Regions from separate parts of the Lysinibacillus sp. NPDC056220 genome, predicted to be linked through region 3. Evidence: riboswitches for the same ligand, from Rfam matches in the RefSeq annotation. Region 3 holds a riboswitch; each other region holds the start of a gene.
The links. Region 3 has a riboswitch for lysine ahead of ACOZBY_RS17205 (amino acid permease). Riboswitches for the same ligand answer to the same signal wherever they lie in the genome.
Positions count from the first base shown of each region.

Region 1 (3,275 bases), on a different contig from region 3:
AGTTAAACAATCAACAGCAATGTTAACAACATTCAATGAAATTGACATGACAAACATCATGGCACTTCGTAAACGTAAACAAGAAGAGTTTGTGAAAGCAAACGACATCAAACTTGGTTTCATGTCATTCTTCACTAAAGCTGTTGTTGCAGCACTGAAAAAATACCCATACGTAAACGCTCAAATCTCTGGCGATGAAATTCATTTAAATAACTTCTTTGATATCGGTATTGCAGTATCAACTGAAGAAGGTTTAGTAGTACCAGTTGTACGCGATGCGAATAGCAAAAACTTTGCAGAAATCGAAAAAGATATCGCTAACTTAGCGACAAAAGCTCGTGATAAAAAATTAGGCTTAAATGACATGGCTGGTGGATCATTCACAATCACAAATGGTGGTGTATTCGGTTCATTAATGTCAACACCAATTATGAACGGTACGCAAGCTGGTATTTTAGGTATGCACTCCATTGTAAACCGTCCGGTTGCAGTAAATGGTGAAGTTCAAATCCGTCCAATGATGTATGTAGCACTTTCTTACGATCACCGTATCATCGATGGAAAAGATTCTGTAGGATTCTTAAAAACAGTTAAAGAGTTAATCGAAAATCCTGAAGATTTATTATTAAATTCATAATTCCTTTAAACCCTGCAAACTTTGCAGGGTTTTTTCTTGGCTTCTGTATCACTAAAGTCATTAGTAATTTTGATAATCCAAAACTATTTACTTAGTATAAAAAGAATAGGTAGTAAAAATATGTTGTTTTCCAGCAGATATATGGATAAAAATACGTAGATTAATAATGGATAGGGCAAGCATAATACCCTAATATTGTCATTAATCAGAAAAATGATAAAACTCACTTGACGTACATACTAGTTTTATAGTAGTATCTAAATATCAATTAAATAAACAAACCTCACTAACAAACATCAGTGAGGTAGAGGCGCGGTATTTATTAGTTCATTGTTGAGTACAAGCAAACAAAGACGCAATGAAGAAGGAAATATCGCCGAAGTATAAAAGGAGCTCGTACTTTTATGCTGGGTCTGCAGTGAATAAGTGCAGGACTGTCCTAGTAAATTCATTTCCAGGTTTACTAGGTTGTGCTATCTCGGAAACATGGAATACTAGTGAGGATTTGGGCAACTGTCATAAAAGGTAAGACCTAAGTTCACAAAACTTAGGTCTTTTTTCGTACAGTTGTCTTATTTTTTTACAGAAAAGGGGAGTTTTTCATGAAAAGAAAATGGTTGTTAGTAATGATCTCTATCATGACGGCAATTGTGCTAGCTGCATGTGGCACTAGTGACAAAAAAGAAAGTAGTTCAGGTGATGCTGGCGCAGATAAAGAAGAAGGCAGCGGTGAATTCCGAATTGGAATGGAGGCGGGCTACCCACCATTCAACTGGACACAGCAAAACGATGCAAATGGAGCAGTAAAAATTGCAGATAACGCAGAGTATGCAGGTGGCTATGATGTACAAATGGCGAAAAAAATCGCTGAAGGTTTAGGCAAAGAATTAGTGATCGTCAAATTGGAATGGGACGGCTTAGTACCAGCGCTACAATCTAATAAAATTGATGCAATCATCGCGGGAATGTCGCCAACAGAAGAACGTAAGAAAACAATTGATTTTACTGAAAACTACTATACTTCTGATTTTGTAATGGTTATTAAAAAAGGTAGTAAATATGAAGGTGTCAAATCAATCCAAGATTTCTCTGGCGCAAAAATTACATCACAACTGAATACTTCCAACTACAATGTGATTGATCAAATTAAAGGTGTCAGTAAACAAACAGCAATGGAAAGCTTCCCAGCGATGCGTGTAGCTTTAGAGGCAGGCAAAATTGATGGATATGTAGCCGAACGTCCTGAAGGAATTTCTGCGGCAGCTGCCAACGATAAATTCACATACGTAGCATTTGAAGAAGGCTTTGATACAGATCTTTCAAATACTTCGATTGCTGTAGGCTTACGTAAAGATGATGCTAATCTAGAAAAAATCAATGAAATCCTAAAAGGTATTTCTGAAGATGATCGTCAAGCGATAATGGAAGAAGCTATTTCTCAGCAACCAGCAGCACAATAAAAAAATGGCACGGACTAGTTGCTAGTCCGTGCACTATCATTTCAATCATTATTAAAATGAGAACCTCTCTACATAATGATAATGTCCTAGCGAAATAAATCATAGACTAGTAGAAAAAGCTAGGGCACGAAAAAGATAGCAAGCAACATGACATTGTAAGGAGGAACATCATGAGTCTTGAATGGATACTTTCAATTATTGAAAACAACTGGCAAATGTTTTTACGAGGTGCGTATTATACGTTACTGATTTCGACTATAAGTACAATTATTGGTGCATTTATCGGATTTTTCATCGGAATTATGCATACGATTCCAGTTCGTAAAAAAGGTGTGAAATTTTATAGCTTAAAGCTTATTAATTTTATACTCACATGCTATGTTGAATTTTTCCGTGGTACACCAATGATTGTACAGGCTATGGTTGTCTACTATGGATTAGATATCGCATTTGGCATAGACATGCACTTTATTACAGCGGGGATTTTAGTTGTTTCACTTAATACAGGTGCCTATATGGCAGAAATTGTCCGAGGTGGTATCGTATCGATTGATAATGGTCAATATGAGGCAGCATCAGCTATCGGTATGAATCACTTCCAAATCATGCTTCACGTAGTCCTACCACAAGTAGCACGAAACGTACTGCCTGCGACAGGCAACCAATTAATTATGAATATTAAAGATACAGCTGTACTAAACGTTATTGGAGTAACAGAATTATTCTTCCAAACAAAATCAATCTCCGGTAACAACTTCCGTTATTTTGAATCGTTCTTTGTAGCTTGTATTCTTTATTTCATAATGACATTCACTGCATCACGAATCCTTCTCTATGTTGAAAAACGTTTAGATGGACCAGATGCCTATCAAAAAGAACAAAAAGAAGCAATATAGGGGGACGCACAAATGGCAGTCATTAAAATTGAACATTTAAGTAAATCATTTGGACGTAACCAAGTGTTAAAAGATGTTAATTTTCAAGTGGAAAAAGGAGAAGTTGTTTGCTTAATAGGCTCCTCTGGTTCAGGCAAATCCACTTTACTTCGTTGCATTAATTTATTAGAAACACCAAGTGGTGGGCAAATTATTTATCAAGGGGAAGACATCCTAGATGAAAAACACAATATCCAAGAATATCGAACACATTTAGGGATGGTATTCCAGCAATTCAATTTA
Region 1 covers NZ_JBMOXD010000003.1:271,886-275,160, reverse strand. Annotated here, with positions in the region: gene odhB (2-oxoglutarate dehydrogenase complex dihydrolipoyllysine-residue succinyltransferase) at 1-637, shown strand, start outside; lysine riboswitch at 935-1,121, shown strand; gene ACOZBY_RS11400 (transporter substrate-binding domain-containing protein) at 1,240-2,097, shown strand; gene ACOZBY_RS11395 (amino acid ABC transporter permease) at 2,268-2,993, shown strand; gene ACOZBY_RS11390 (amino acid ABC transporter ATP-binding protein) at 3,006-3,275, shown strand, end outside.
Region 1: it holds a riboswitch for lysine, as region 3 does, so the genes downstream of both, ACOZBY_RS11400 (transporter substrate-binding domain-containing protein) here and ACOZBY_RS17205 (amino acid permease) in region 3, are expected to answer to the same signal.

Region 2 (3,275 bases), on a different contig from region 3:
GGAGTTTCGTGATCAAATTGCTCATATAGATACGGTTATGCAAAAGCAAAAAATAGTATCAAGTGATACGACCAACCGCGATGTCTTTGGCTATGCTGTGGAAAAAGGATGGATGTGTGTACAGGTTTTCTTCGTTCGCCAAGGGAAGCTGATCGAACGGGATGTTTCTATTTTCCCCATCTATCAAGATCCAGAGGAAGAGTTCCTAACCTTTGTAGGACGGTTTTATGAAAAACCAGAACATATTAAGCCAAAAGAAGTCTTTATTCCACAAGCAATTGATGGTGCGATTTTAACGGAATTATTAGGCATTAAAGTTCTTACACCAAAAAGAGGTCAAAAGAAGGAGTTGGTGGATTTAGCGACGAAAAATGCTGAAATTGCAGTTGCCGCTAAATTCCAGCTTATCGAACGGCAGGAAGAACGTACTATTGGTGCATGTGAGGCACTAGGCGATGCAATGGGTATAACGACACCATTACGAATTGAAGCTTTTGATAATAGTCATATGCATGGAACGGACGCAGTATCTGCAATGGTTGTTTTCATTGATGGCAAGCCTGCCAAAAAGGAATATCGCAAATATAAAACTCGGACAGCAGCTAAGCATGATGATTATGGTGCTATGCAAGAGGTCATTCGCCGGCGCTATATTCGTGTTTTGAAGGAAGGTCTTCCACTACCAGATTTAGTGCTAATAGATGGTGGTAAAGGTCAAATGGAAGTAGCACGAGAAGTATTAGAGGATGAGCTAGGACTTGTTATACCTATTGCTGGTTTAGCAAAGGATGACAAGCATAATACATCGCAACTATTGTTTGGTGATCCGCCCGAGGTCATTGCCTTAAAACGTACAAGTGACGGTTTTTATTTATTACAACGAATTCAAGATGAAGTCCACCGTTTTGCGATTACCTTTTTACGTCAACAGCATGAAAAGCATGCTATCCAATCTGTGCTGGATCAAATTGAGGGTGTCGGTCCAAAACGAAAACAGCAGCTACTTAAACACTTTGGGTCCGTTAAGAAAATACGTGAGGCTAGTGAGCTGGCTTTACAGGAAGCCGGGATGCCAGCTAATTTAGCAAGTCATATTTATGCCTATTTTCAGCAGGAGTCATTGTCAAAGGAATAGACATATGCTAAGGTTATAAATAACATTGTTGTCCAATGTTAACAGCCCACTTGTTTTAATGAGGGCGAACATAAATTTAATACATTCACTTTTAAGGTGATGATAGAGGTGCAAGATTCAAAAGTAGCGCAATAGAGGATGAACAAATCCTAAGACATTGCGTGAAAGGGGAGCTTGCCGAAGTACAGTAATGTTGTTTCCACTGTTGTACTGGTTTTGCATTTAAGAAATGTAAGACTGTCGATTCTACAAGTTTCGGAGAGCTATCACACATGCGCAAGTTTCATTTATTGTACATGTTAGAGGCAGCTTTCACGTTTTGTGAAGGCTGCCTTTTAGTTTTCTAGAGGCTGTTTTACACCTTATATTAGGTGAATTACCAGACTGGAAAGGAGAACAAAAGAAATGTCTAGAATAGTGATGAAATTTGGAGGGGCTGCACTAGCATCACCCGAACAAATTCAAGAGGCTGTACGAAAAGCGATTGCTGAAAAAGATAGAGGTTTCGATGTGGTAGTAGTAGTAGCTGCAATGAGACAAACGATACAAGACGTGAAAATGAGCGTACTTCATTTCACAGATGATGTGTCAAAACGTGAATTAGATGCAGTTGTGTCTTCATGCTCTCAGCTATCAAGCTCAGTCTTTGCCATTGCGTTACAAGAAGCTGGCTATAATGCGGTGTCATTAACAGGCTGGCAGGCTGGTATTTACACGGATCATATGTATAGTCATGCACGGATAGATCATATCGATGTTAGTCGTATCGAAGAACATTTAATGCAAGAACAAATCGTCGTTATTGCTGGAGATCAAGGCATTGACAATGACCACAATATAACAACGCTTGGGAAAGGTGGGACCGAAACGACAGCCGTCGCACTTGCTGTTGCATTAGATGCCGAGCGGACAGACATATACACGAATGTTGACGGTGTGTATACAGCAGATCCACGCTTTGTTGTACAGGCACAAAAACTACAGGAAATTTCCTATGATGAAATGTTAGAGATAGCTCATTTAGGATCACATGTCATACATCCACGTGCAGTTGAGTTAGCTAAAAAGTTTCAAATACCAGTTATCATACGCTCTAGTTTAGTGGAGTCAGTAGGTACTTTATTGAAGGAGGAAGTAGAGATGGAGAAAAATTTAATAGTTCGTGGTGTTGCCTTTGAATCAGATGTTATTCGTTTAACAATTGGCTATGATGCATATTCGGGTGCTTCATTAGCGGATATATTTTCAACTCTTGCTGAAAATCGCATCAACGTGGATATTATTGTTCAAGCCATTATTGATGGATTAAAACCAACTGTGTCCTTTTCAATTTTGAAAGAAGAATTTGCGGAAGCATTACGTGTTTTAGAGGACAGTAAAGTATCGCTTGGCTTTAGCTTTGCTGATTTCGAAATTGGATTAGCAAAAGTTTCTATTGTTGGCTCTGGTATGGTTTCTAATCCCGGTGTCGCTGCCCGTATGTTCGACCGGTTACGTCGTGAAAATATCCCTGTGAAGATGGTCAGCACCTCGGAAATTAAAGTGTCTGTTGTAGTTCCGCAGGATGAAATGATTCGTGCGGCAAATGCATTACATGATGAATTTAATTTAGAGCAGGCTCTTTACATATAATAATAGAAGAAACAGCATTTTCTGTCATTGTCCGAAATAAAAGGAAGGATTGTCATCCCGTTTATTGATTGGGGAGACAATCCTTTTTTGTTACTCTGTTGGGATCGTATGCATGATCCGTTCCTTTACGTCCCATTTGACTGTAAACATAACGTAATGTTGCTTTTCACGTTTTTCATCATAGCATTCTGTTAAATAGCCTTTAGCTAGCTGAATTTGTTCAGCTATAAATCCTGCCTCAAGTCTAAAGCTACGTTGTTTGATTTGTAATATTTCAGGGTCGTTTGTCAACTGGAAAATGCGTCCGTCTTTCGATTCTTTCATTAGCTCTAATGTACCCCAACAGGCATCTGCGAAAAATGCGATAAGTTCGTCTTGACTTTTACATGGAAACTTACGCGCAAGCTCTTTGCCTGCCCAATAAAGGACATCATTCTCATGTTTACCGAGTATAGAAGATAGAATATGATCGCGAATGATCTCATAACCAAAGGAAGAGATTGTAGGA
Region 2 covers NZ_JBMOXD010000002.1:215,071-218,345, forward strand. Annotated here, with positions in the region: gene uvrC (excinuclease ABC subunit UvrC) at 1-1,135, shown strand, start outside; lysine riboswitch at 1,231-1,409, shown strand; gene ACOZBY_RS06065 (aspartate kinase) at 1,541-2,767, shown strand; gene ACOZBY_RS06070 (YslB family protein) at 2,858-3,275, opposite strand, start outside.
Region 2: it holds a riboswitch for lysine, as region 3 does, so the genes downstream of both, ACOZBY_RS06065 (aspartate kinase) here and ACOZBY_RS17205 (amino acid permease) in region 3, are expected to answer to the same signal.

Region 3 (3,275 bases):
AACAGAGGAACTTTCGGAACTACTAGCCTTACTAAAACATTAGAAAAAAGGAAATGATATAGACAAAAAGCAGATGGTTCAGCTTCCCCATCTGCTTAAATCTAATGGACATATTCATCTTTAGATGCTCGCATGGAGCATAAGAAGAGTGTCATAGCTACAACAACAAAGAGCCAACCTGCAATATTCCAACCACCAAACAGATCATGGAGGTATCCGAAAAGAATTGGACCAATGGCAGCGAATAAATAGCCTAATGATTGTGCAAATCCTGATAGATCAGCGGCTTCAAATGCTGTACGCGTACGGAGTGTGAAGAACATCATTGCTAATGCGAATGAAGCCCCACCTGCTAAACCTAGAAGAATCATCCATAATATCCCCATAGTTGTCCACTCCATCACAACGCCGACAAATCCTACTAAATAGAACGATGTAAACATGAGGACAAGTGGTCTCTGTGAAGTCATTTTACCGGCAATAATAGGGACAACCAATGCCATGGGAACTTGTGAAAATTGCATAATAGAAAACATCCAACCAGCTTTATCAGGAGCCAATCCCTGCGCAATATAAATTTCAGGAATCCAAGCTGCTGTTGTATAAAATAATAAAGATTGTAACCCCATTGCACCTGTTACTGCCCATGTAACAGGTGATTTCCAAAGAGGTTTACCTGTTTTTTTGGAGGTAGTAGCTGGTTTTGGCTTATTTAATTTCAATTGAGGTATCCAGATTAAAATGGTTAATACGACTAATATAAGCGCCACAGCCAATGCCCCTTGCCAACCTAGTGAAGAATTAGCTATTGGATAACTAATACCAGCTCCAAGCCCCGCTGTTAAGTTCATCGACATAGTGAAAAATGCCATCAATAATCCTACATGATAAGGAAATTTTAATTTTAATAATCCTGGAATCAACACATTTCCAAATGATATTGCTACGCCAATGAGCACTGTACCAAATACAAGTAACCCTGTTGTACCGAGGGAGCGTAGTACAATACCTAAGGCCAATAAAATAGTGGATAAAAATAAGGTTAGCTCAAGCCCAAGTTTTCGTGCTACAACTGGTGCGAACGGTGATATGATGGCAAAAGCAAGCAATGGTATAGTTGTAAGAAACCCGGCTAGAACATTGGAAATACCAAGGTCGTCTCGTATAAAGGATACAATTGGACCCACAACAGTTAGTGGCATGCGTAATGTAGATGCTATAAATATTACGCCAAAAACTAATAATAAAGTTGTTCCCTTCCAGCTAATTTTTCTACTTGGGAAGCTGGAGGAATGATCATTTAAAGTCAAAATAATTCCCCCTGTTATAACCATCCTAATTGAACTACTATAACACTTTATCACACTATTAAAAATAGTGGAAAATTCACAAAATACAGAACTTTTATAGTTATATTGAAATGTCTTAGGTCTTATGTTAATATAGTAAACATCATAAATTTAATAATTATATGCCTCATGTTTGTATTGAGGTAGAGGTCGCGATATTTATAAGTAAGCTAATTGAAATGACAAGCATTGAAGAGATTAGCTGAAAGGAAATATTGCCGAAGTGTGAGGGGACTTGAAAACCTCATGCTGGGGCTGTCTCCGAAAGGAACAGAACTGTCACGTTTGTACAACGTGTTGAGCTATCATTTAGGAAAAACTGAGGATTAACTTAGCCATCACATTGTTCATGTGATGGCATTTTTTTGCCTCATAAATAGGAAGGAAGCTATATCGTGAGTGAAATAAAAATCAATCAGCTCGGCCATAAAGCACCGAAGCTGAAAAAAGAATTAAAAAGCCGTCATATCACAATGATTTCTTTAGGCGGTACAATTGGTACGGGGCTATTTTTGGCCAGTGGTGGTGCTATTGCACAAGCCGGTCCGGGAGGCGCATTGCTTGCCTATGCCTTAATCGGTATTATGGTATATTTTTTAATGACAAGTTTAGGTGAAATGGCTGCCTATATGCCGTCCTCAGGATCTTTTAGTACGTATGCGACAAAATTTGTAGATCCCGCTTTAGGTTTTGCACTGGGCTGGAACTACTGGTATAACTGGGCAATTACGATTGCGGCAGAGATTGCGGCAGTATCATTAATTATGAAATATTGGTTCCCAAATAGCTCATCAGCACTTTGGACAGTATTATTTATTGTGATTGTACTGACATTTAATTTATTGTCTGTAAAGAGCTATGGGGAAAGTGAATATTGGTTTGCCATGATTAAAGTGGCTACGGTCATTGTATTTATTATTATTAGCTTATTAATGATTTTTGGTATTTTGGGTGGACAAGCACCAGTAGGTTTTACAAATTTCTTTATTAGTGATGGGCCATTCCATGGAGGCTTCCTTGCAACATTTGGTATTTTCCTTGCGGCAGGATTTTCATTCCAAGGAACAGAGCTACTTGGGATTACTGCAGGTGAAACAGATGATCCAGGAAAAAATATACCGAAGGCAGTAAAATCTGTGTTTTGGCGAATTATTTTATTTTATATTTTAGCCATTGCTGCTATCGGGATGTTGATTCCATTTACAGATGAGCGCTTATTATCGGAAGATATCGCTGTATCCCCATTTACACTCGTTTTTGATCGCTTAGGTATTGCTTTTGCTGCTTCCTTAATGAATGCCATTATTTTAACGGCTATGCTATCAGCAGGTAATTCTGGATTGTATGCATCTTCACGTATGCTATGGCAATTAGCAGTGGATGGTCATGCTCCTAAATTCTTTGCAAAGTTAAGTCGTCGAGGCATTCCAATTTATGCACTAATCGCAACATTAGCTGTAGGCTGTGTAGCGTTTTTAGCGTCATTCTTTGGTGATGGGGTCGTTTATATTTGGCTTTTAAATGCCTCTGGGATGTCAGGTTTTATTGCTTGGCTAGGTATTGCATTTAGTCATTATCGTTTCCGTCGTGCCTTCGAAGCTCAGGGCTTAGATCCAAAGCTATTACCGTATAAAGCAAAGCTATACCCATTCGGTCCACTATTCGCCTTTACGATTTGTATGATTGTTGTAATTGGACAGAATTACACAGCGTTTATCGGTGATACAATCGATTGGTATGGTATCCTTGTTTCTTATATCGGTATTCCCCTGTTCCTATTGCTATGGCTGGGGTACAAAATTAAACATAAAACAAAAATGCTTCCTCTTAAAGATTGTGATTTAAAAGTAGAAAATTAAACGAAAAGCTGTTCTATAAACCGTTGTATGATGGTTGATGGGACAGCTTTTTTATATATAGACCTTT
Region 3 covers NZ_JBMOXD010000006.1:3,477-6,751, forward strand. Annotated here, with positions in the region: gene ACOZBY_RS17195 (hypothetical protein) at 1-43, shown strand, start outside; gene ACOZBY_RS17200 (CynX/NimT family MFS transporter) at 102-1,334, opposite strand; lysine riboswitch at 1,486-1,662, shown strand; gene ACOZBY_RS17205 (amino acid permease) at 1,745-3,208, shown strand.